Regions from separate parts of the Arthrobacter sp. UYEF36 genome, predicted to be linked through region 4. Evidence: predicted binding sites of a transcription regulator. Region 4 holds the regulator's gene; each other region holds the start of a gene.
The links. Region 4 encodes LexA, which represses DNA repair genes until DNA is damaged. Its sites were predicted from a motif close to TCGAACANNTGTTCGA; they were not measured.
Positions count from the first base shown of each region.

Region 1 (4,648 bases), on a different contig from region 4:
CAGCTGCTGGTTCTCACTGAAATCACGCTGCCCCACCCGGCCCGCGAATTCCTTCAGCTCGGGCTTTTCCACGAGGGCTTCGCGGAAGTTTCGGGCGGAGAACCGCCACAGCTGCTTGGCGATGTCCCCGATCTCGCCCTCCTCCATGCCCAGGGCCAGGCCGGCGTCGCGCACGGCACCGCGAGCGCGGTAGCCGTTTTGCATGCTCATCAGCGTGACGCGCTCGGAGCCGAAGCGCTCAAAGATCTTCCGGTACACGTTGTGCCGTTCGGCGCTTTCGACGTCGATGTCGATGTCCGGCAGGGTGGCGCGGTCACGGGAGAGGAAGCGTTCGAAGATGAGGTCGTGCTGCAGCGGGTTCACCTGGCTGACGTCGATCAGGTAGTTGACCAGGCTGGATGCCCCCGAGCCGCGGGCCGCCGCCCGGACTCCCATGTCCAGGATCATCCGGGACACCTCGGCCACGGTCAGGAAGTAGGCCGCGAAGCCCAGGCTGTCGATGATCCGCAGCTCGTGCTCCAGCCGGGAGCGCAGTTCCTCGGCGGGTTTGCCGGCGATCCCCGGGAACCGCCTGCTGATGCCTGCCTCGCAGCGCAGGGTGAGCTCCACCAGGGCGTCCCCGCCGATTCCGATGACCGAGGCTTCCGGCACCACGGGCTGTTTCCATCCCATGTCCGTCACCGGGTCGATCCGGCAACGGTCCGCGAGCGCCTCGGTCTGGGCCATCAGGTTCTTGAGGTCTGCGGCGCCGTACCCGGCGGCGTGCATGATCTCCTTGCCCAGCTGGAGCATCTGCGCCGCGGATTTGAGCCAGGCCTGCCCGTTGGGCTGGAGCAGCGGGGCGGCGGAGAGTTCGGGCAGCGACTTCAGGGTGCGGGCGGAATCCAGCACGTCCGCGGTGGCCGCTCCGTCCTCGGCGACATACCGCACGGCGTTGCTCAGCACCGCCGGAACCCCGTGTTCGGCGGCGAGCTTGAGCATCCGCACCGCGTGGGCGGTGCTGAGCGGTTCCCCGGGCGGGCTGAGCTGGCTGACCACCTCGGCCGCGATCGTTCCGGGCGGCATGGCATCGAGCCAGCGTTTGAACAGCGTGCGGGGGCGCAGGTAGCGCCGGCCGCCCATGGCACGTCCGACGTCGGAGTCCGGGCCGATCAGGACGGTGAGCACCGGCTGGAGGGTTTCCGGGTGCAGGGTGCGCGAGGCCAGCTCGGCCCGGGTCACCGCGACGGGCACCGCTCCCCCGGCCTTGCCCGTGGTACGGGCATGCGCATCGGAGATCAGCCGGCACAGCGCACGGTAGCCGGCGCCGTTGTTGTGCCCGTGGGCCAGCACGACGACGCGTCCCCCCACCTGGGTGCGGAGGTCGCCGTCGTCGTCAAAGACCGCAAGGTCCACGCCGACGACCGGGTCCAGTCCCGCGGCCATGCAGGCCAACAGGTGCTTGACCGTCCCGTAGAGACCGTCGCGGTCCGTACAGGCGAGCGCCGTCGCCCCGTCCGAGGCTGCGGCGGCGGCCAGCTCCTCCGGCCAGGAGACCCCGTAGTGGGCACTGAAGGCGGTGGAGACATGGAGATGGGTGAAGCTCATGCTGATTCGGGCTTCCGGATTGGACGCAGGGCGTCATGGATCCGCAGCAGCCGCCAGCGCCCGCTGCCCACATGCCGGGTCAGGTCAAGGGTGAGGCTATCCGTGTCAGGGGATTCCGCCCGGCGCACCTGGACGCGCCAGATCTCATGGTCCACCAGGCCAGGGCCGCTGCCCAGGGGGGCCCGCTGTTCTTCGGCCCACCATTGGCGCCGCTCGTACCAGCGGACCGGTTCAGCGCAGACGGTGTAGCGGCCGCCGGCCCAGTCGAGTTTCAGGGGCTGGCCGGAGGGTGTGCAGACGACGTCCACTGACTCGCTGAACATGCCCATCGCGCCTCCCGGAACACACCATCTGTAAAAACCGTCTGTACCCAAACAGTCGGCAGCTATTCGAACATATCTTCGAACAACTCCAGTCTACGACGGTGCCGGGGCAAAACCTAGATCAGGGGTGGACGCACGCAGGCACAGGTAGCAGGATTGAGCCATGAGCTCCCATAACGCACTTCTGAAGCACGTAAGCATCGCCGCCGAGGACACGTCCCTGGTGGCGAAGTTCGATATAGACGGAAATATCCCCGGTCAGGGCGCCTACGTGGTGGGGCTTGTGGCAGCAACCCCGGATCACTCCCACCAGCGACGAATGGGGATCGAGTTCATGAACGGGGAGGCTGTGTCCTTCTACTGCTTCAGCCACGACGGCACGGAAGAGAACTTTGACCTCAAGGGTGTGGAGCACTCCGGCAACACCATTACCGGGTACTTCCCGCTCAGCACGATCATGGGACTGTCCAAGGGACACCTTATGACGGCTTTCAGCGATTGTGACGGCCGCGAATACCAGGCGAACGTCCAGGTGGAGGAATCCCTCTAGGCTCCCGCGCTAGGAGCTGGCTTTGTAGACTCCCAGTTCCAGCGTGATGAAGGCGTCGATCATGGCCCGGTAGGTCTTCTCGACAAGTTCGACGTCGATGTCCTTCTGTTCCGCCGTGGCACGGACGTGTTCGATAACCCGTTCCACGCGCCCGGGGGCACGTACCTCGGCGCTGTCGGCCTTGAGGGTTCCGGCGATCCGGATCAGGCGCTCGCGGCGTCCGATCAGCGCAACGATCTGCTCGTCCACCTCGTCAACAGCCACACGCACGGCGGCGAGCTGTTCCCGGTCGGCCTTGGCAGCTTTATCGTCTTGGTGATTTGTGGACATGTCCATGACAGTATCGAAAGATGCAGCCACGAGTCGATTTAATTTCCCTGGGTGTCCGCAGTGTTGACGCCTCCCGCAGTTTCTATGTAGATGGCCTGGGCTGGCCTGTGCACCGGGAAGTCCGTGGCGAGGTCCTCTTCATCCAGGCCAACCACGGCCTCATCCTCTCGCTTTGGGACGCCGGGCAGATGCAGGCCGAAGCCGCCACCGATCCCCCTACCCGCCGTCCCTGCATCACCCTGAGCCACAACCTGGCCAGCACGGCGGAAGTCGACTGGGTGATGACGGAGGCGGAGTCGGCCGGGGCGGAAATTATCGCTGAGCCAAAGACCCAGCCCTGGGGCGGGTACACCGGGTACTTCGCCGACCCCGACGGCTACCGCTGGGAAGTCGCGTTCAATCCCAGCTGGGCGGTCGACGGCGGCGGGAAAGTAACGCTCTGAACGATGAAGCCAGCTCCGGATGACTCCTCATCACGGGGCCAAGGGCACTAAGACCCTATTGAGCTGTTCACACGCGCCGCTAACGTGACTTGGAGCACACGGCGGCACGCTATTCGAGCCGGTGTGCGGTGAGCTATGAAACATCGGTGGTGCCGCGTCTGCTGGCGGCACCACTCAGGCATCCGGAAACCACGGAGGGAATTTTCCTGGCGGTATTGGAACTGCTGTGCCGTCACGGGTTCAGGTGCCGGTCTTCCAGCCGGTAGTCGAGGAAGTGACCGAAGAACGGATCGTGGCCCACCGGGTCCGCACCGGATGCTGCAGTGTTCAGCAATGCCGGCCGAGGACGCCAGTGCCACCAAGGTTTACCGCCCGTTTACTCCAACGCGCTGCGCTGAAGCCTCCCTAGAACAGGCTCCCCACCGGATGGATAAGTTCCGCGGAGTCGTTCTTCACGTTCCCGACGGCGGTGCCGACGGCGTCGATCGTCCAGCCTTCAGCGACGTCGTGCGCCCCGGCCCGGACCAGGTCCACCAGCCCGGCGGCGTCGTCGGCCTGGGGGTCAAGCCACGCCTGCATCGTCGCCCGGTCCATCGGGAGCGGCACCCGGTCGTGCAGGGCCGTGAGTTCGGCCAGCATTCCGCCGGCATAGCCCTCCGGCGGTGAGTCGGTGGTCATGATCGACGTCGACAGCAGCCACCGCTCCGGGTCATCCTCGGCTTTGGAGTGGTCCCTCCACCATTCGTAGAGTCCGGCGAAGACCATCGGGCGGCCGTCCCTCGGGTGCACGTAATAGGGCTGTTTGCCACGGCCCTCGCCCTTCCATTCGTAGTAGCCGTCCGCCGGGACCGCGCAGCGCCGGGCCCGGGTGGCCTTCCGGAACGCCGGCTTCTCGAGCACACTCTCGCTGCGCGCGTTGATCATCTTCGAGCCGATCCCCGGGTCCTTGGCCCAGGACGGCACCAGCCCCCAGCGCGCGATATGCAACTGCCGGACCGGTTCCCCGTCCACCAGCCGTTCGAGCAGGATCGGAACATCCGCCGTCGGGGCCACATTCCACGACGGCGGAATCGCGATCTCGTCCTCGAGCCCGGCGTCGAACTCGGCCAGCAGGTCCCCGACGGCCCGGGCCATCACGTAGCGTCCACACATGGCACCAGCATGCCACCGCGCCCAATCCCTGTCATCCAGCGAGGGAATCCCGGTTGAGCCCGCCGAGATCGCCGGAAACGTGCGAAGTCGCCGGAACTTTCCAGCGACTTCGCAGCTCTCCCGCGAATTCGCGTCCGACGGAGTAGCGGGCAGCTCCCGGCCCTGCGGGAATACCGGTCCCCGGGTTACGGTTATTGGGAGTGACGTACGACTTTTGTCGGCAACCGGCGCTGCCACTGCGCGCCATCAACCAGCTTGAAGGA
Region 1 is NZ_JBEPOX010000002.1:400,623-405,270, forward strand. It holds gene ABIB29_RS05845 (DNA polymerase III subunit alpha) at 1-1,587, opposite strand, end outside; gene ABIB29_RS05850 (DUF6504 family protein) at 1,584-1,916, opposite strand; gene ABIB29_RS05855 (hypothetical protein) at 2,074-2,460, shown strand; gene ABIB29_RS05860 (chorismate mutase) at 2,470-2,796, opposite strand; gene ABIB29_RS05865 (VOC family protein) at 2,811-3,233, shown strand; gene ABIB29_RS05870 (SOS response-associated peptidase) at 3,639-4,385, opposite strand.
Region 1: ABIB29_RS05850 (DUF6504 family protein) is a predicted target of LexA. The motif match lies at 1,977-1,992, and genes of this name have one in related genera.

Region 2 (4,648 bases), on a different contig from region 4:
GGGAAACCGGGGAGCCTTTGCTGTCGCATCTGCTGTACTGGAATCCCCGCGGGAAGGCTGGACGTTGTGCCGGACGGAAAGGGCCCCATGGAAACAAAGCCGATGACCGGGCTTGAGGAGCTGATGGATGCAGCGTGGCCAGCCGCCGAGCGGGAGCAATCCGGCGGCTGGGTGCTCCGCGCTGCCTCCGGCGTGACGCAGCGCGCAAACTCCGTCTGGCCCGGCGACCCCGGGGTCGACGCCCATGGGCTGCTCGCCGCGCTCCGGGAGGCACGCCTCTGGTACCGGAACCGCAGGCTGCCGCTGATCTTCCAGGTCTTCGAGGACCCGCGCTACGCGCCGCTCAACGCCGTACTGGACCAGGAAGGGTTCACCCGCCAGTCCGAGACTCTCGTGCTGGTCCGGGACGGTGGGACGGACTCGCCGGCTCGTGACAGCGGAGTGGAAATCTCCGTCGAGCCCTCCCCGGAGTGGCTGCGGCTGTGGTGGAGCGTGGACGGCCGCGGTGACGGGACTGCCCTCGCCGTCGCCCGCGGGATCCTCGAACGCTGCCCCTCGCTGTACGCCCTCGTGCGGGACGACGACGGCCGGCCCGCCGCCGTCGGGCGCCTTGCTCTTCCGCCGGGCGGGACGGGCGGGATGTACTGCATGGCGACCCGCCCGGACGCGAGGCGGCGCGGTTATGCCGGCCGGATCCTGCAGGCCCTGCTGCGCGAAGGGCACGCCCGGGGCCTGAGCAGCTACTGGCTGCTCGTGATGGCTTCCAATGCCGGAGCCCGGGAACTCTACGCCCGCGCCGGTTTCCAGGCAGCCGGCCGGTACCTTTACCGGCAGGAACGGCCGAAGCGGCACCTGACCGGCTGCTGAAACGGGCGGCACCGAACGCCAGGGCCGACACCGAGCCGGCCACGGCAGTTTCGCACCGACGACCGGACATCCCGCCGGGACTAGTCCTCGTTGGCCGGCCGGTGAGCGAGAAGGACTGCCTGCGGCGTCGTTTCGTGCGGACGTGCCTGGCGCGTCAGCTGGGCGATCACGATGAAGCCGGCGCCGGCCAGGAGTCCGGCGATGACCTCCGGTGTGAACAGATGGGACTCCATCGACACGTCGTGCCCGTAGGCGCGTGAGAGATGCCGATGGCCCTCTCCGACCTGGAAGCTGAGCAGTGCATGGCCCCCGGGCGCCAGAACGCGGAAGAATTCAGAGAAAATCCGGGGAAGATCCCCGGGCAGCGAATGGATCATCGAATACCAGGCAAAGACTCCGCCGAGCTGCATGTCCGCGTACGGAAGTTCCGACAGATCGGCGACCTCAAAAGAGAGCTCCGGAGAGGTTCCCCGCGCCACGGCAATCATTCCGGCGGACAAATCAATCCCGGAAACGGCCACCCCCAGAGACGCCAGCAACCGGGTCATGCGGCCGGTTCCGCAGCCGGCGTCGACCACCGGACGGGCAGTCCCCTCGAACACATGTTGGACGAACGCTTCGATCATGCCGCGGTCCGTCGGTGCTTCGAAGCTGGCGTCGGGCAGCAAGCTCGCGTAGCTTTCCGCCACCGTGTCGTACGCAGGGCGGAGCGCGCGGCTGTCAATGCGGGGGCCGGAAGCGTTCCCACGCTGATTGCCGGGTCATTCCCAGCGCCCCGCCAATGCGCGCCCAGCTGATTTTTCGTTCACGCGCGGTCTCTACCCAGGCGCTCAGTCGCTCTTCGACCTGGGAGGCGACGGCAGCGACTTCCGGCAGGTGCGCCAGCAGTTCGTCATCACTCATTTTCGCCCAGGGAGACACGGTCCCGGGTTCTTTCGTGCTGCTGAACAGTTCCATGGCCGCCGTGGCACAGTCCTGGCAGATTGCGACGCCGGGACCCGCCACCAGTCGACGTGAAGTGCTGGACGAATTCGCGCAGAAGCTGCACATGATTGGACCAGCCAAAGGCAGTTCATGTTGCACGGCGTTCTCCCTGCGAGTGATTGGCCACGAGTCCAGCATAGTTGACTTGTCAGGGAAATCCTGACAGCTTGTCAGGCGTGACCTTACAACGAGTTGCTGCCGACGGAGCCCGGGCACCCAGCAGGACGCCGCTCCGGCGGCTAGTGCCGTTCCGGAAGTTGTGGATTGCCAGTGCGTTAGAGGGCATCGGGGACGAAGGAATGATTCTTAACGCTGCCACCATGTTCGGCAGCGCCGCCACGGCGGTTTATGCCCTCAACGTCCTGGGACTTAGCCCCGCTGTTTTCGCGCTGCTGAGCACTTTCGCCGCCATGGGCGGCCTTGTTGCCTCCGTCTCTGCGCCAGCCCTTCTGACGCACTTCGGCATCGGAAGGACCAGGATTCTCGCCAGCATCGCCTGCGTCCCGGCTGTCGCGCTGACGCCCCTCGCCCAGGTCCTGCCAGGGTTCCCCGCACTCTGGCTCGGCGTTTCCGCGTTCGGTTGGGCGTTCCTTGTGGTGGTCATCTCGGCATCGGGCGCAGGTATCATCCCGCGCATCTCACACTTCCGCAGGCTCGGGACAGTCATGGCCAGCAACAGACTTTTTGTTCTCGGAGTCATGCCGGCCGCCAGCCTCGCCGGGGGCGCCCTGGCCGAATGGGTAGGTGTCCAACCGGTGCTCTGGATCTGGGCACTGCTCGCCGGCGCCTCCGCCATCCCAATCGTGCTTTCGCCGATGCGGACCTGGACGGAACTCCCGGCAGGTTCCGACTCTTGACGTCTCGCAATGGCCGACTGACGATCAAGCTGGTGGGGGAGCTGATGGAACCCATTAGGTCGTGAGTGCTGAGGTGCGGGGCAGGCGCCGGATTGCCGCACCGAACGGCAGTTCAGTCTCACGCCGCTATGTGGTCCACATCTCTTAATTGTCACGGCCTCGTGATGAGATTGAGGCATGGAAAGCAGCACAGCGTGGAGTCTGGAGAGCAGGGAGGCCATGGCGGCCGTCGCGGCGTCCGTTGCTGCGCTGGCTGTCTTCACCGGTTCCGGGGCGGAGAACGCTGATCCCTCCGGCAGTAGTTCAATCGGGGATGCCGAATCTGATACGTTGCGGGACGCTGATCCGTTGCGGGAGCTGGCGGATGCGTGCCTGGGCGGGCTCGCGGAGTTGGCCCGGAGGGACGCCCGGAGCGCGGCGTTGAAGGTCAGGTTCACCGCGGATTACGCGGAGGCGGCCCGGGCGCTGGCGTCCCCGGGAGCGTCCCCGCATGACCGCGCCGTCCACGAGATGGCCTTGGTCGCGGAGGTCGCGGGTGTCCTGACGGTCAGTGAACACGCCGCCGGTGCCCTGCTGGGCGAGAGCCAGGCCCTGACGACTGTGCTGCCGCTGACCCTGGGAGCTTTGCAGGCCGGGACGATCTCCTGGGCCCACGCCCGGATCATGGTGGAGGAAACCAGCAACCTGGATCCGGCCGGGGCGGCCGCATTGGAGGCGCACTTCCTGGACCCGGACGCACCCAACCCGGCCCGGGGCTGCCCGGCCGGGGAGCTCGTTCCGGGACGGTTCCGCGCCAAGGCACGTGCCTGGCGGGAACGCCACCACCCGGTCAGCATCGAAAAACGCCACACCAGGTGCGCTGCGGACCGGCGGGTCGAGTACGTCCCGGACCGGGACGGGATGGCCTGGCTCTCCGCCTACCTCCCGGCCGACACCGCCGCGGGGATCTGGGAACGGACCACCGCCGCCGCCCGCGCGCTGCAGGGCCCGGACGAGCCCCGGACCCTCACCCAGCTCCGCGCCGACGTCGCCGCCACCTTGCTCCTCACCACCGGCACCGGCACCGGCGCCGGTACCGATGCCGATGCCGATGCCGATGCCGATGACAACGGCGGGTGCGGGGGTGTGCCGGTCCCTCGGGCCCAGGTCCTGGTCACCGTCCCGGTCCTGTCGCTGCTCGGCGCCACCGACGAACCGGCTGTCCTGGGCGGGTACGGGCCGATCCCGCCGTCGATGGCCCGCCGTCTGGTCGCCGACGGCGCGGGTTCCTTCTACCGGGTTCTGACGGATCCGCGGGACGGGGCGCCGCTGGAAATCGGCCGGACCAGCTACCGGCTCACGAAGGCTATGCGCCACTGGCTGCGGCTCCGCGACGGCAGATGCCCGTTCCCCGGCTGCAACAACCCGTCTCTGGACAACGAGGCCGACCATGTCCTGGCCTGGGCCGACGGCGGCACCACCGGGATCTCCAACCTGGGCCAGCCCTGCCGCAAGCACCACCGCCTCAAGCACGGCTCCGGCTGGACACCGTCCGGGGCCAGTAAAGACAAACCGCCGGGCTGGACCTCACCCTCAGGACGGCACTATCCCAGCGAACAGCAGGACTGGGAACCACCCGACTGCCCGGACCACCTCCTGCGCACGGACAAAGACTTGGACCTGGACCCACCCCCGGATCCCGGCCCGGACCCCGCTTTGGACCTGCCCGCGGATCCCTTCCCGGACTGGTATCTATTCCCGGCCGGGCACCAAATCCCCGCCGCAGAAACGGACTGGCGAGAGCCTGACGAGGGCTCCTGCCTGGAAACCTTCCTGATCCACTCCGCCTGAACGACTCGTTGCACGCCGTTTCAGCGCGACGGCCACGCCGGTGGAGGCGGCCCTGCACCGCGGAGTTGCCTGCAGCCACCTGGAGTGACCTGCCGGTGGAAGCCTGGGCG
Region 2 is NZ_JBEPOX010000002.1:362,525-367,172, reverse strand. It holds gene ABIB29_RS05710 (GNAT family N-acetyltransferase) at 88-867, shown strand; gene ABIB29_RS05705 (class I SAM-dependent DNA methyltransferase) at 948-1,535, opposite strand; gene ABIB29_RS19965 (ClpX C4-type zinc finger protein) at 1,588-1,917, opposite strand; gene ABIB29_RS05690 (MFS transporter) at 2,151-2,708, shown strand; gene ABIB29_RS05685 (HNH endonuclease signature motif containing protein) at 2,886-4,538, shown strand.
Region 2: ABIB29_RS05685 (HNH endonuclease signature motif containing protein) is a predicted target of LexA. The motif match lies at 2,809-2,824, and genes of this name have one in related genera.

Region 3 (4,648 bases), on a different contig from region 4:
GTGGCCCGGGCCAGGTCGTCCAGGGATTTGAAGTGGACCCGGGCGAGAGTGATGGCCACCAGCTCCAGATAGGCGATGCCGTTGCGCTGTTCCAGGCCGTCCAGATAGTCGAGCATGCGCCCTTCCAGCGCGCCGGGGCCTTCGGATTCTTCCGCGGCGAGCCGCGTCAGTGTCAGGGCTGCCAGGTCCGGGTTGTCATAGATGAGTCCCATGGACCAACGCTACGCACCCCGCCGGCGCGGTCAAGAGACAGTGCTAGCGCCACCGGTAGGATTCCAGCGCCCGAACCAGGGGAGCGGGGATACCTTTCAGGTGGTCAACGGGGCGGGAGCCGGCAAGGTCCCTGGAGGGCGTGACCATCCAGACCGTGAAGTAGTTATGCGGGATGTCGAGTTCCATGGCTCTGCGAAAAAGCTCAACGACCTGCGGGCGGAGCTGCCCGCCGGGGAGGAACTGAAAACCCGGGCAGAAGGTCCCGTCGGCGATGAAGACGCGGACGAGCTGCCGCATGACGGGTTCGGGATCCTCCATGAGCTCGGAGAGACGGCGGCGGACCTGCTGCAGGGTTGGCAGCGTGAATTCTGCCCGGATCCCTGCCCACGTTTGATCGCTGATCGGTTGGGGGTTCACTCTTCTTCCGTTGTTTCGTCGGCGTCGCTGATGCTCTCCAGCACCCAGTGCGTGGAGAGCGGTTCCCGGCGGAGCGTGACAGTCCGAAGTTCAGAGTGGGTGCCGGGACGGACCTGGAGCCGCCAAAATTCGATGCTGACCAGGTCGCCGCTGCCGACGGCTGCCGTTCGCCGGGTGTCCCACCAGGCGTCTCTCCCGAACCAGTGCTGGGAGTCCGTGTCGGGGTCGACAAGCCAGATCCGCCCGTCGTGCCGGATGGCGAGGGGCTTGCCTGCGGGGTCGGTCCGGACCTGCAGTTCGCGGGTCTGGGGGGCGGGGGCGTCGGTGATGGTGCTCATGGGTAGAGGTGTTCTTTCGTGGTGCGGTCGTGCGGGCGAAGTTGGGTTTAGGCGGCTTTGACGAGGGGGAGTTCGTCCCAGTGGGTGGTGTAGCGGGGGGAGAGCATGTCCCGTTTCATGGTCCAGTCCGGTCCGCCGCGGATGCCTCCGTGGCCCAGGCCGATGGAGCCGCGTCCGTACCGGCGGGTGATGTCTTCCAGGAGGGTTCCGACGTGGCGTTCCTCGTGCGGGTTTTCGAACAGGGACAGGGGCGCCTGGTTGCCGCTGGGGCGCAGGTCGGTGACCATGATCCCTGCCCTGGCGTACCGGATGCCCTCGCAGATGCGGGGCAGGAGCGCGTGGGCGGCTTTGGTCAGGATCACGGGATCTGCGGTGGGCATCGGCAGCGGCACGCAGACCGAGGGGTAGGAGGTGTCTTTCGGGTTGAAGTGTGAGGTGCCGGCGAACGCGGTGAGGACTTTGGCCTGGAGGCCGTGTTTGGCCAGCCGCGCCGAGGCCTGCTGGCCGTAGACGCTCATGACCTGCCGGATGCCGGCGGCGGTGGTGATCGGGGTCGCGAAGGAGCGGGAGAAGATGAGCTGGTCCCGGCCGATCCGTTCCTCCTCCATCGGGATGCAGGGGGTTCCCTGCAGTTCCAGGACGGTGCGCATCATGACCACGGAGAACCGGTCCCGGATCATCACCGGATCCGCCCGGGACAAGTCAAGGATGGAATGGATCCCCAGGGCGTTGAGGCGTTTGGTCAGCCGGGTGGCGACACCCCAGATCTCAATCACGGACAGGCGGCGCATCAGCCCTTCCCTCTCGGCGGCGGGCACGGAGCCCCAGTGGCAGACCCCGTCGAAGGCCGGGTTGTTCTTGGCCCATTTGTTCGCCAGTTTTGCCAGGGTCTTCGTGGGCGCGATCCCGACACAGACCGGCACGCCCACGTTGCGCCGCACGGCGGTCTTCATGTCCCGGCCCAGGGCCAGGAGCTCCTCCGGAGTGCCTTTGACGCCAAGGAATGCCTCGTCGATGCTGTAGACCTCCAGCCAGGCCGAGTACCGGCCCAGCAATTCCATCACGCGGGCGCTGATGTCCCCGTACAGCTCGTAGTTGCTCGAGAGGACAACGAGGCCCCATTCCTTGGCCCGCGGGGCGAGCTTGAACCACGGCTCACCCATGGCGATGCCGAGCGCCTTGGCCTCGGGGGAGCGGGTGACGGCACAGCCATCGTTATTGGACAGGACGATGACGGGCCGGCCCTCGAGAGACGGGTCGAACGCCCGCTCGGCCGAGGCATAAAAACAGTTCACATCCACATGCGCGATCTGCGGCATATGCCGCATCACCGCCGGCTTAGACATCGCTCGCCCCAGCACGGCAAAGTTCCCGTTTAACGCAATAGCGCACCTTAAACATGGTGCAGGCACCGCGTCGCGACGCCCCAGATAATCAGGTCCGACAACGACGGCACCCGGATATCCGGGTAGGACGGGTTCTCCGCCTGCAGCACGACCCCGGTACTCGTGATCCGCAGTCGCTTGATGGTCAGCTCCCCGTCCAGGACCGCAACGACCACGGACCCGTCCACCGGCTCCAGGGCCCGGTTGACGATCAGCTCGTCGCCGTCGCTGATCCCCGCGCCCTCCATCGAGTCTCCGGACACCCGCACGACATAGGTGCTGGTGATGTCCTTGATCAGATGCTCATTCAGGTCGATCCGGCCATCAAAGTAGTCCTGCGCCGGCGAGGGGTATCCGGCTGCCACAGCGACCGGAGAGATCAGCACCGACAACAACGATGCGCCCGCATCTATCACACGGGGACCCACAACAACGCCCACAACACACCTTTTATTCGAATATATGTTCGATTTTCTTAACCCTACATCGTGGCCCCGACAAAGGAACTATCGAAGGTTCAGAGGATCAAAGAGGGGACAGGTTGTACGCCAAGGGGGACAGCCTGAGCTGTGCGGAGGGCTCCGCCTGACCCCAGTGGGCACAACCCGGCGCGGCCCTTGCTGCTGGCTCTCCATCGGGTCTGTGGACGGCCCACGCGGCTCCATACGCCAGATACATCAAAGCGCCCATGGTCCAAGCCTCACTCCGGAAAACCTGGTTGACAGCGGGAAATGGTGCTCCTAGATTCTTAGTGTTTGACGTCCGTTTCTGGGCTGGTCATGCTTCACCTTCATGCTGTTGCTGTTTCATTTGAGCGGCCATGCCGCCAGGATGCAGGAGGCCACGATGACGAAGACACCACTGGAAGATTTCCTAGCTGAGTGCGTCGCCGCAGATCCGGATGGCGGTCTCAGCGTGGAGGAACTGTATGGCTTGTACCTGAGCTGGTGCGGGCTCGAAGGGGTTGCACCCGTGGGTGGCAGGGCGTTCAGAGCCGGTTTACGCGCAGCCAATGTCCGCATTGAAAACCGTGGACGACGGTGCCCGGGTCTGAGGATGACCGGCCCCCGCAGCGTGCGATTACCTTGTCCACCGCGAACTGCCGCTCGCCGTGCTGGAAGCCCCTGCCGGACGTCCCCAACTGACTTCCCGCCCGGTCCCTGAACGCGTCGCGCCGCTTCCCGGCCGCCCGTCCGGGGGAGTCCTTGGCGTCGTACCGGCTGCCTGACGGGCCCAGGCTCGGTCATCGACGCCCTCTCCGGGGTCGCGTCCGGTTTGATCGCCAACTGGCAGCAGCCCTGGGCCTCTTCTGCTGGCGGATGAGAAAAGCCTCCGCGCGAGTCCAGGACTCAAACGCGGAGGCTTCCGGCTCTCCAAGCTGGGGGGACTGGAGAGCCGATCTGAGTCTACTAGCAGTTGAGACGTCATGACACTGACCGGCGGGGGGCGCGATGTCCCGTTTATCGGCGGGGAGGGCGGCCGCGGGTTCTCCCCGTCTGCCATCCGGGAACGGTATTGTCCAGGAGCTTGACCTTCACGGGGTCGAGGTCGCCGCGGCGCCGTTTGTACCGCTGGGCGTGGATCCACACCCCGAGGGTATGTTCCCGTTCTGAGTCATAGTCGTGGTGGCGTGGCCAGTCGTGGCCTTCTTGCCGGAAGGCCACGAGCTCGGCAAGCCGGTCGTGCCACTTGGCTTCGTCCGCAGCTGCCCTGTGGTTCCCGGCCCATGCCGGAACCCGTACGAGTCCGTCACGGTATGCCGGGTCAAGGGTCGCTTCGGCTGCTTCGCGCCGACGATCAGAGAGCCACCGGGCCATCGACCGTTCACCCCTGTTCTCCGAGTGGCCACGTGGGAGCCGGCCCTCGGCCGTAATCCAGGCGATGACCTCCTCCATCCGGGCAAGGCTCCTGGGGGAGGGGCCGGTTCTGGCGCCGGCAGCGGCTTGGTGTTCGGCCTCAAGCTGCGGATCCCGGCGGCGGGCGATGACCAAGTGGTACCCGACGACGGCGGGATGAACGCGCACGAGCTCAGCGATGCGTTTCCGGCTCAGTCCGAGCCGGTACATCAGCACCCATTCCGCGTCAGGAGCGCGCCGCAACCGCCTGTCCATAGTGGACCCCATCCTGCCACGGCCTGCCCAGACAGTACGGGGGCACCACGGGACTGAAGACACTGCGTCCGGGCGTCCGCTGGCGCGGCCGGCTGTGGGGTCCAGTGCTGTCCGTCGCAGGGCTCCGGCCCGCCCTGGCCCTGTCTACGACGTCTTTTGGTTGCTGTCCTTCGGATTCTAGGCG
Region 3 is NZ_JBEPOX010000013.1:37,553-42,200, forward strand. It holds gene ABIB29_RS17310 (hypothetical protein) at 1-212, opposite strand, end outside; gene ABIB29_RS17315 (hypothetical protein) at 256-630, opposite strand; gene ABIB29_RS17320 (hypothetical protein) at 627-968, opposite strand; gene ABIB29_RS17325 (Y-family DNA polymerase) at 1,016-2,314, opposite strand; gene ABIB29_RS17330 (LexA family protein) at 2,362-2,793, opposite strand; gene ABIB29_RS17335 (Helicase associated domain protein) at 3,814-4,464, opposite strand.
Region 3: ABIB29_RS17330 (LexA family protein) is a predicted target of LexA. The motif match lies at 2,808-2,823, and genes of this name have one in related genera.

Region 4 (4,648 bases):
GATCCGGGGTGTTACTTGGACGGAATAAAGAGTGCCTGGCCCGGCACGACACGGGCGGCATCCAGGTTGTTCAGCTGGATGATATCGGTGACGACGTCACGGGGGTCGCGCTCCGGCGCCACGGTCTCGGCGATGGCCCAGAGTGACTCACCGGGCTGCACCGTCACGGTGACGGTGGGAGTCAACGACAGGCCGGCAGCGGACTCTGCCGCCTTGGCCGGGGCGTTAAGGAAACCGCTGAAGGACAGAATGAGCGCAGCCAGCAGAATCAGCGGCACCCCGATGAAGACAAAGCGCCCCCGCCGGGTGAGCCGCAGCGGCGCCTGCTTGACCCGCGGCCCGCGGCCTGCACTGTTCCCGCCGGCCGGGACGTGCCGGGCGATGGAGCCCCGCTGGCCAAACCCGCCCTGCTGGCCGGCGGACGCACCGCCGTCGGGGCGGCCGTAGTTGCCGAATGCGTCGCGGCCGAAAGTGTCGTGAAACGCGCTTGATGCTGACATGAACTGAGCCCTCCTGGACCATACTGTGCCGCCCGGCGTACTCCACGTACTTGCCGCCAACCGGCCTAACCTTCGAACAAAGAACCGAACGTCATGCTGTGTCCGAACAGTGATCCATCCTCAAACTGCGAATGAATAGAACACATATTCGAATCCTGCATGTTCTGTTTTAGCACTTACCAACGAACAATGTCGAGACTCGCTAGAACAAATGTTTGAAAAAGCTGTGTGGCTGGCCTACGTTTGAGCTACAGAACAACCACTTCTGCAGTTGATCAGCAGGGTCTGACATTTCAGGCCGGCAGTTCCCGGCAGCCGCAGCCACGGCGGCCGGGCCGAACGGAAAGGCGTTGGCGAACATGGCAGCACCAGCCACTGGCGGCAGGGCCACCCAGCAACGGAGCCCGCAGGCGGCCCGGCCACCCAAGAGCCTCACCGTCCGGCAAAAGAAGATCCTGGAAACCATCCAGCGCTCCGTCACGGACAACGGCTATCCGCCCTCCATGCGCGAGATTGGTGACACCGTTGGCCTGGCCAGCCTCTCCAGCGTCACCCACCAGCTCTCGCAACTGGAGAAACTTGGCTACCTGCGGCGTGACCCCAAGCGCCCCCGGGCCATGGAAGTGCTGATGCCGCTGACCCTCGACGAGGGAACCACGAAGATTTCAGGGGTGGAGAAGTCCGGCGGACTGCGCACGGTCGGCGGATTGTCGGTGTCAGAGCTGGCCAGCGCCACCGACACCGCCATGGTGCCGCTGGTGGGCCGCATTGCCGCAGGCGGGCCGATCCTGGCCGACCAGGTCGTCGAGGACGTGATGCCCTTGCCGCGCCAGCTGGTGGGCCACGGCGAACTCTTTATGCTTAAAGTCGCGGGGGATTCGATGATCGACGCCGCCATCTGCGACGGTGACTGGGTGGTGGTGCGCCGGCAGGGCGACGCCATCAACGGTGACATCGTCGCCGCGCTGCTGGACGACGAGGCGACGGTCAAGACGTTCCGCCAGCGCGACGGCCACACTTGGCTGCTGCCGCAGAACACCCAGTACGAGCCCATCCTCGGCGATCACGCCGTCATCATGGGCAAAGTCGTCTCGGTGCTGCGCTCCCTCTAGGACCGCCCAGGACCGGCACGTCAAGAGCAGCGAAAAGGGCCCCTTCGGCATTGGACGGGGCCCCTCGCGTTCCTGCGGACTACGTGGCGGGCTGCCCGGATTCCTTTGCGAGCCGTGCCAGGGCTGCGTAGGCGATCGCGGGGTCGGTGGTCGGCCAGAACGGCGGCAGGGCGGCGCGGAGGAATCCCCCGTAGCGCTCGGTGGAGAGCCGCGAGTCCAGCACGGCCACCACTCCCCTGTCCGTCGTCGTACGGATCAGCCGGCCGGCACCCTGGGCCAGGCGGATGGCGGCGTGGGTGGCGGAAACGCTCATAAACCCGTTGCCGCCGGCCTGGGCCACCGCACGGGACCGTGCTGTCATCAGCGGATCGTCGGGCCGCGGGAACGGTATCCGGTCGATCACCACGAGGCGGCAGGAGGTTCCTGGCACGTCGACACCCTGCCACAGCGACATGGTGCCAAAGAGGCAGGTGTCGGGTTCGTCGGCGAACTGTTTCACCAGCGCGGTCATGGTCGAATCCCCCTGGCAGAGGATGCTCATGTCCAGCCGCGGGCGCAGGGCTTCAGCGGCCTCCTCGGCGGCGCGCCGGGAGGAGAACAGGCACAGGGCCCCGCCGCCGGAGGCCCGGATCAGCTTCTCGAGCTCGTCGAGGGCCTCCGGGGACATGCCGCGGCCGGGTTTGGGCAGGTGCTTGGCAACGTAGAGGATGCCCTGTTTCGGGTATTCGAAGGGCGAGCCGACGTCGACCCCGGTCCAGCTCGGGGCTCCCGGTCCGACCAGGCCCAGGCCGCCGGCGGCGGGTTCGAAGGCGGATCCGATCGCCAGCGTCGCCGAGGTCAGGATGACGGTGTGGTCCGCGAACAGGCCCTCGCGGAGCCGTCCGGCGACGCTGAGCGGGGCGATGTTGATCAGGGCCGGAGCGGACTCGTCCGGCTGGGAGTAGCCCTGCTGCGGGTCGAAGGTGCTGTTGCGGGAAAACCAGACCACTTCGCGGTTTTCGCGGGCGGCGAGCAGCCGTTCGCAGAGCTCCAGGATCACCATGAGTCGGGAGCGCGCGAGCTGGCGGCCGCCGTCGGCCGTGGTGGCGCTGTCCCCCTTGGAGTCCGAGAGCGCCGCGCGGCAGGCGTCCCGCAGCTGGTCCACGCAGTCGAGTTGTTCGCTGTTGAGGCCGTTGGGCATCAGTCCGCTGGGGACCCCTTCAATGGCAAGTTCGAGGTTGGAGGCGGCATTGTTCAGTGCGTCCACGGTGATGCCGGTGTGCTTCCGGGCTCCGGACGCGGCCGCGTGCACCATCGCGACGGAGAGCTGGCCGGACACGGCACCCGTCACCCGGTCCTGGAGTTCGTGGGCTTCGTCCACCACCACCACGTCGTATTCGGGCAGGACCGCCAGGCCCTCGAAGGCGCTGACGGCCAACATGGCGTGGTTGGTGACGACGACGTCGGCATCTGCGGCGTTCTGGCGGGCCAGTTCGCTGAAGCATTCGGCCGCCAGGGGGCACTTCTGCGCGCCGAGGCACTCCATGGAGGTGACGGACACCTGCCGCCAGGCGCGGTCCGTGACGCCGGGCAGGAGTTCGTCCCGGTCCCCCGTCGCGGTGTCCTCGGCCCATTCGCGCAGCCGGACGACTTCCTTGCCGAGCTGGGACGACGGGCCGCCCATCCCCGCGGCGAAATGCGGCACCGAGGTGTCCTCGCCGAGCGAGAAGAGCTGGCCTTCGGAGGGCTCTTCGGAGGGGAAACCGCCCTCGAGCTTGTGGCGGCACACGTAGTTGGAGCGGCCCTTGACGAGGGCGACCTTGACGGGCCGGTCCAGCGCCGGGGTGATGGTCTTGAGCAGCCGGGGCAGGTCGCGGCCGACGATCTGGGTCTGCAGGGCGAGGGTGGCGGTGGAGACCAGGGTGGGTTTGTCGCTGACGAGCGAATGGGCGATCAGCGGGATCAGGTACGCGAGGGACTTGCCCGTTCCGGTGCCGGCCTGGACCAGCAGGTGGTCGCCGCTGTCGATCGCGTGCGCCACCTGCCGGGCCATCTCGTGCTGGCCGTCGCGGCTCTGGCCGCCCATGCCGGACACGGCACGGTCGAGCAGTTCGATGACGAACTCCCCGCCCGCCCCGCCGCCGGTTCCTGCCGAAGGTGTTCCGGCGGCTTCGGTCCCCGCGGGGTCCGCCCCCGCCTCGCCGCCCGGGCCTGTGTCCGTCCCGGTCACCGCTGCCTTAGTCATTGCTGATGAACGAATCCAGTTCAGCGGCGAATCCTTCGCGCACCATCACGACGGCGCGGGTGCCCGCTTCCTCGTGGTCGAGGCTGAGGATCTCGGCGTCGGTCTCGTGCAGCTTGGAGAGCAGGTCCCCGCGGTTGTACGGGATCATGAGTTCCAGCTTCACGCTGGGCCGCGGGATGCCTTCGCTGATCGCTTTGAGCAGTTCCGGGATGCCTTCGCCCGTGCGTGCCGACACCACCACGTGGCGCGGTTCGCGCTGCTTGAGCCGTTCGATCACGAAGGGATCGGCGGCGTCGGCCTTGTTCAGGACGATGATTTCCGGCACCTTGCGGGCATCGACTTCGCTGAAGACTTTGCGGACCGCGGCGATCTGTCCCTCCGGATCCGGGTGGGAGACATCCACGACGTGCAGGATCAGGTCCGCGTCGGCGACTTCCTCCAGGGTGGAGCGGAAAGCCTCCACGAGCTGGGTGGGCAGCGACCGGACGAAGCCCACGGTATCGGCCAGGGTGTAGCCCAGCCCGTCCGAGGTCTCGGCCTTGCGGACCGTCGGGTCCAGCGTGGCGAACAGGGCGTTCTCCACCAGCACACCGGCGTCGGTCAGCCGGTTCAGCAGCGAGGACTTGCCGGCGTTGGTGTACCCGGCGATCGCTACGGACGGCACGGAATTCCGGCGGCGGTTGGCGCGCTTGGTCTCCCGGGCCGGCTTCATCGCGGCGATTTCACGCCGCAGTTTGGCCATCCGGGTGCGGATCCGGCGGCGGTCCAGCTCGATCTTGGTTTCACCGGGACCTCGCGAACCCATGCCGGCG
Region 4 is NZ_JBEPOX010000011.1:52,023-56,670, forward strand. It holds gene ABIB29_RS15740 (LysM peptidoglycan-binding domain-containing protein) at 12-500, opposite strand; gene lexA (transcriptional repressor LexA) at 860-1,612, shown strand; gene ABIB29_RS15750 (ATP-dependent DNA helicase) at 1,692-3,836, opposite strand; gene hflX (GTPase HflX) at 3,829-4,648, opposite strand, start outside.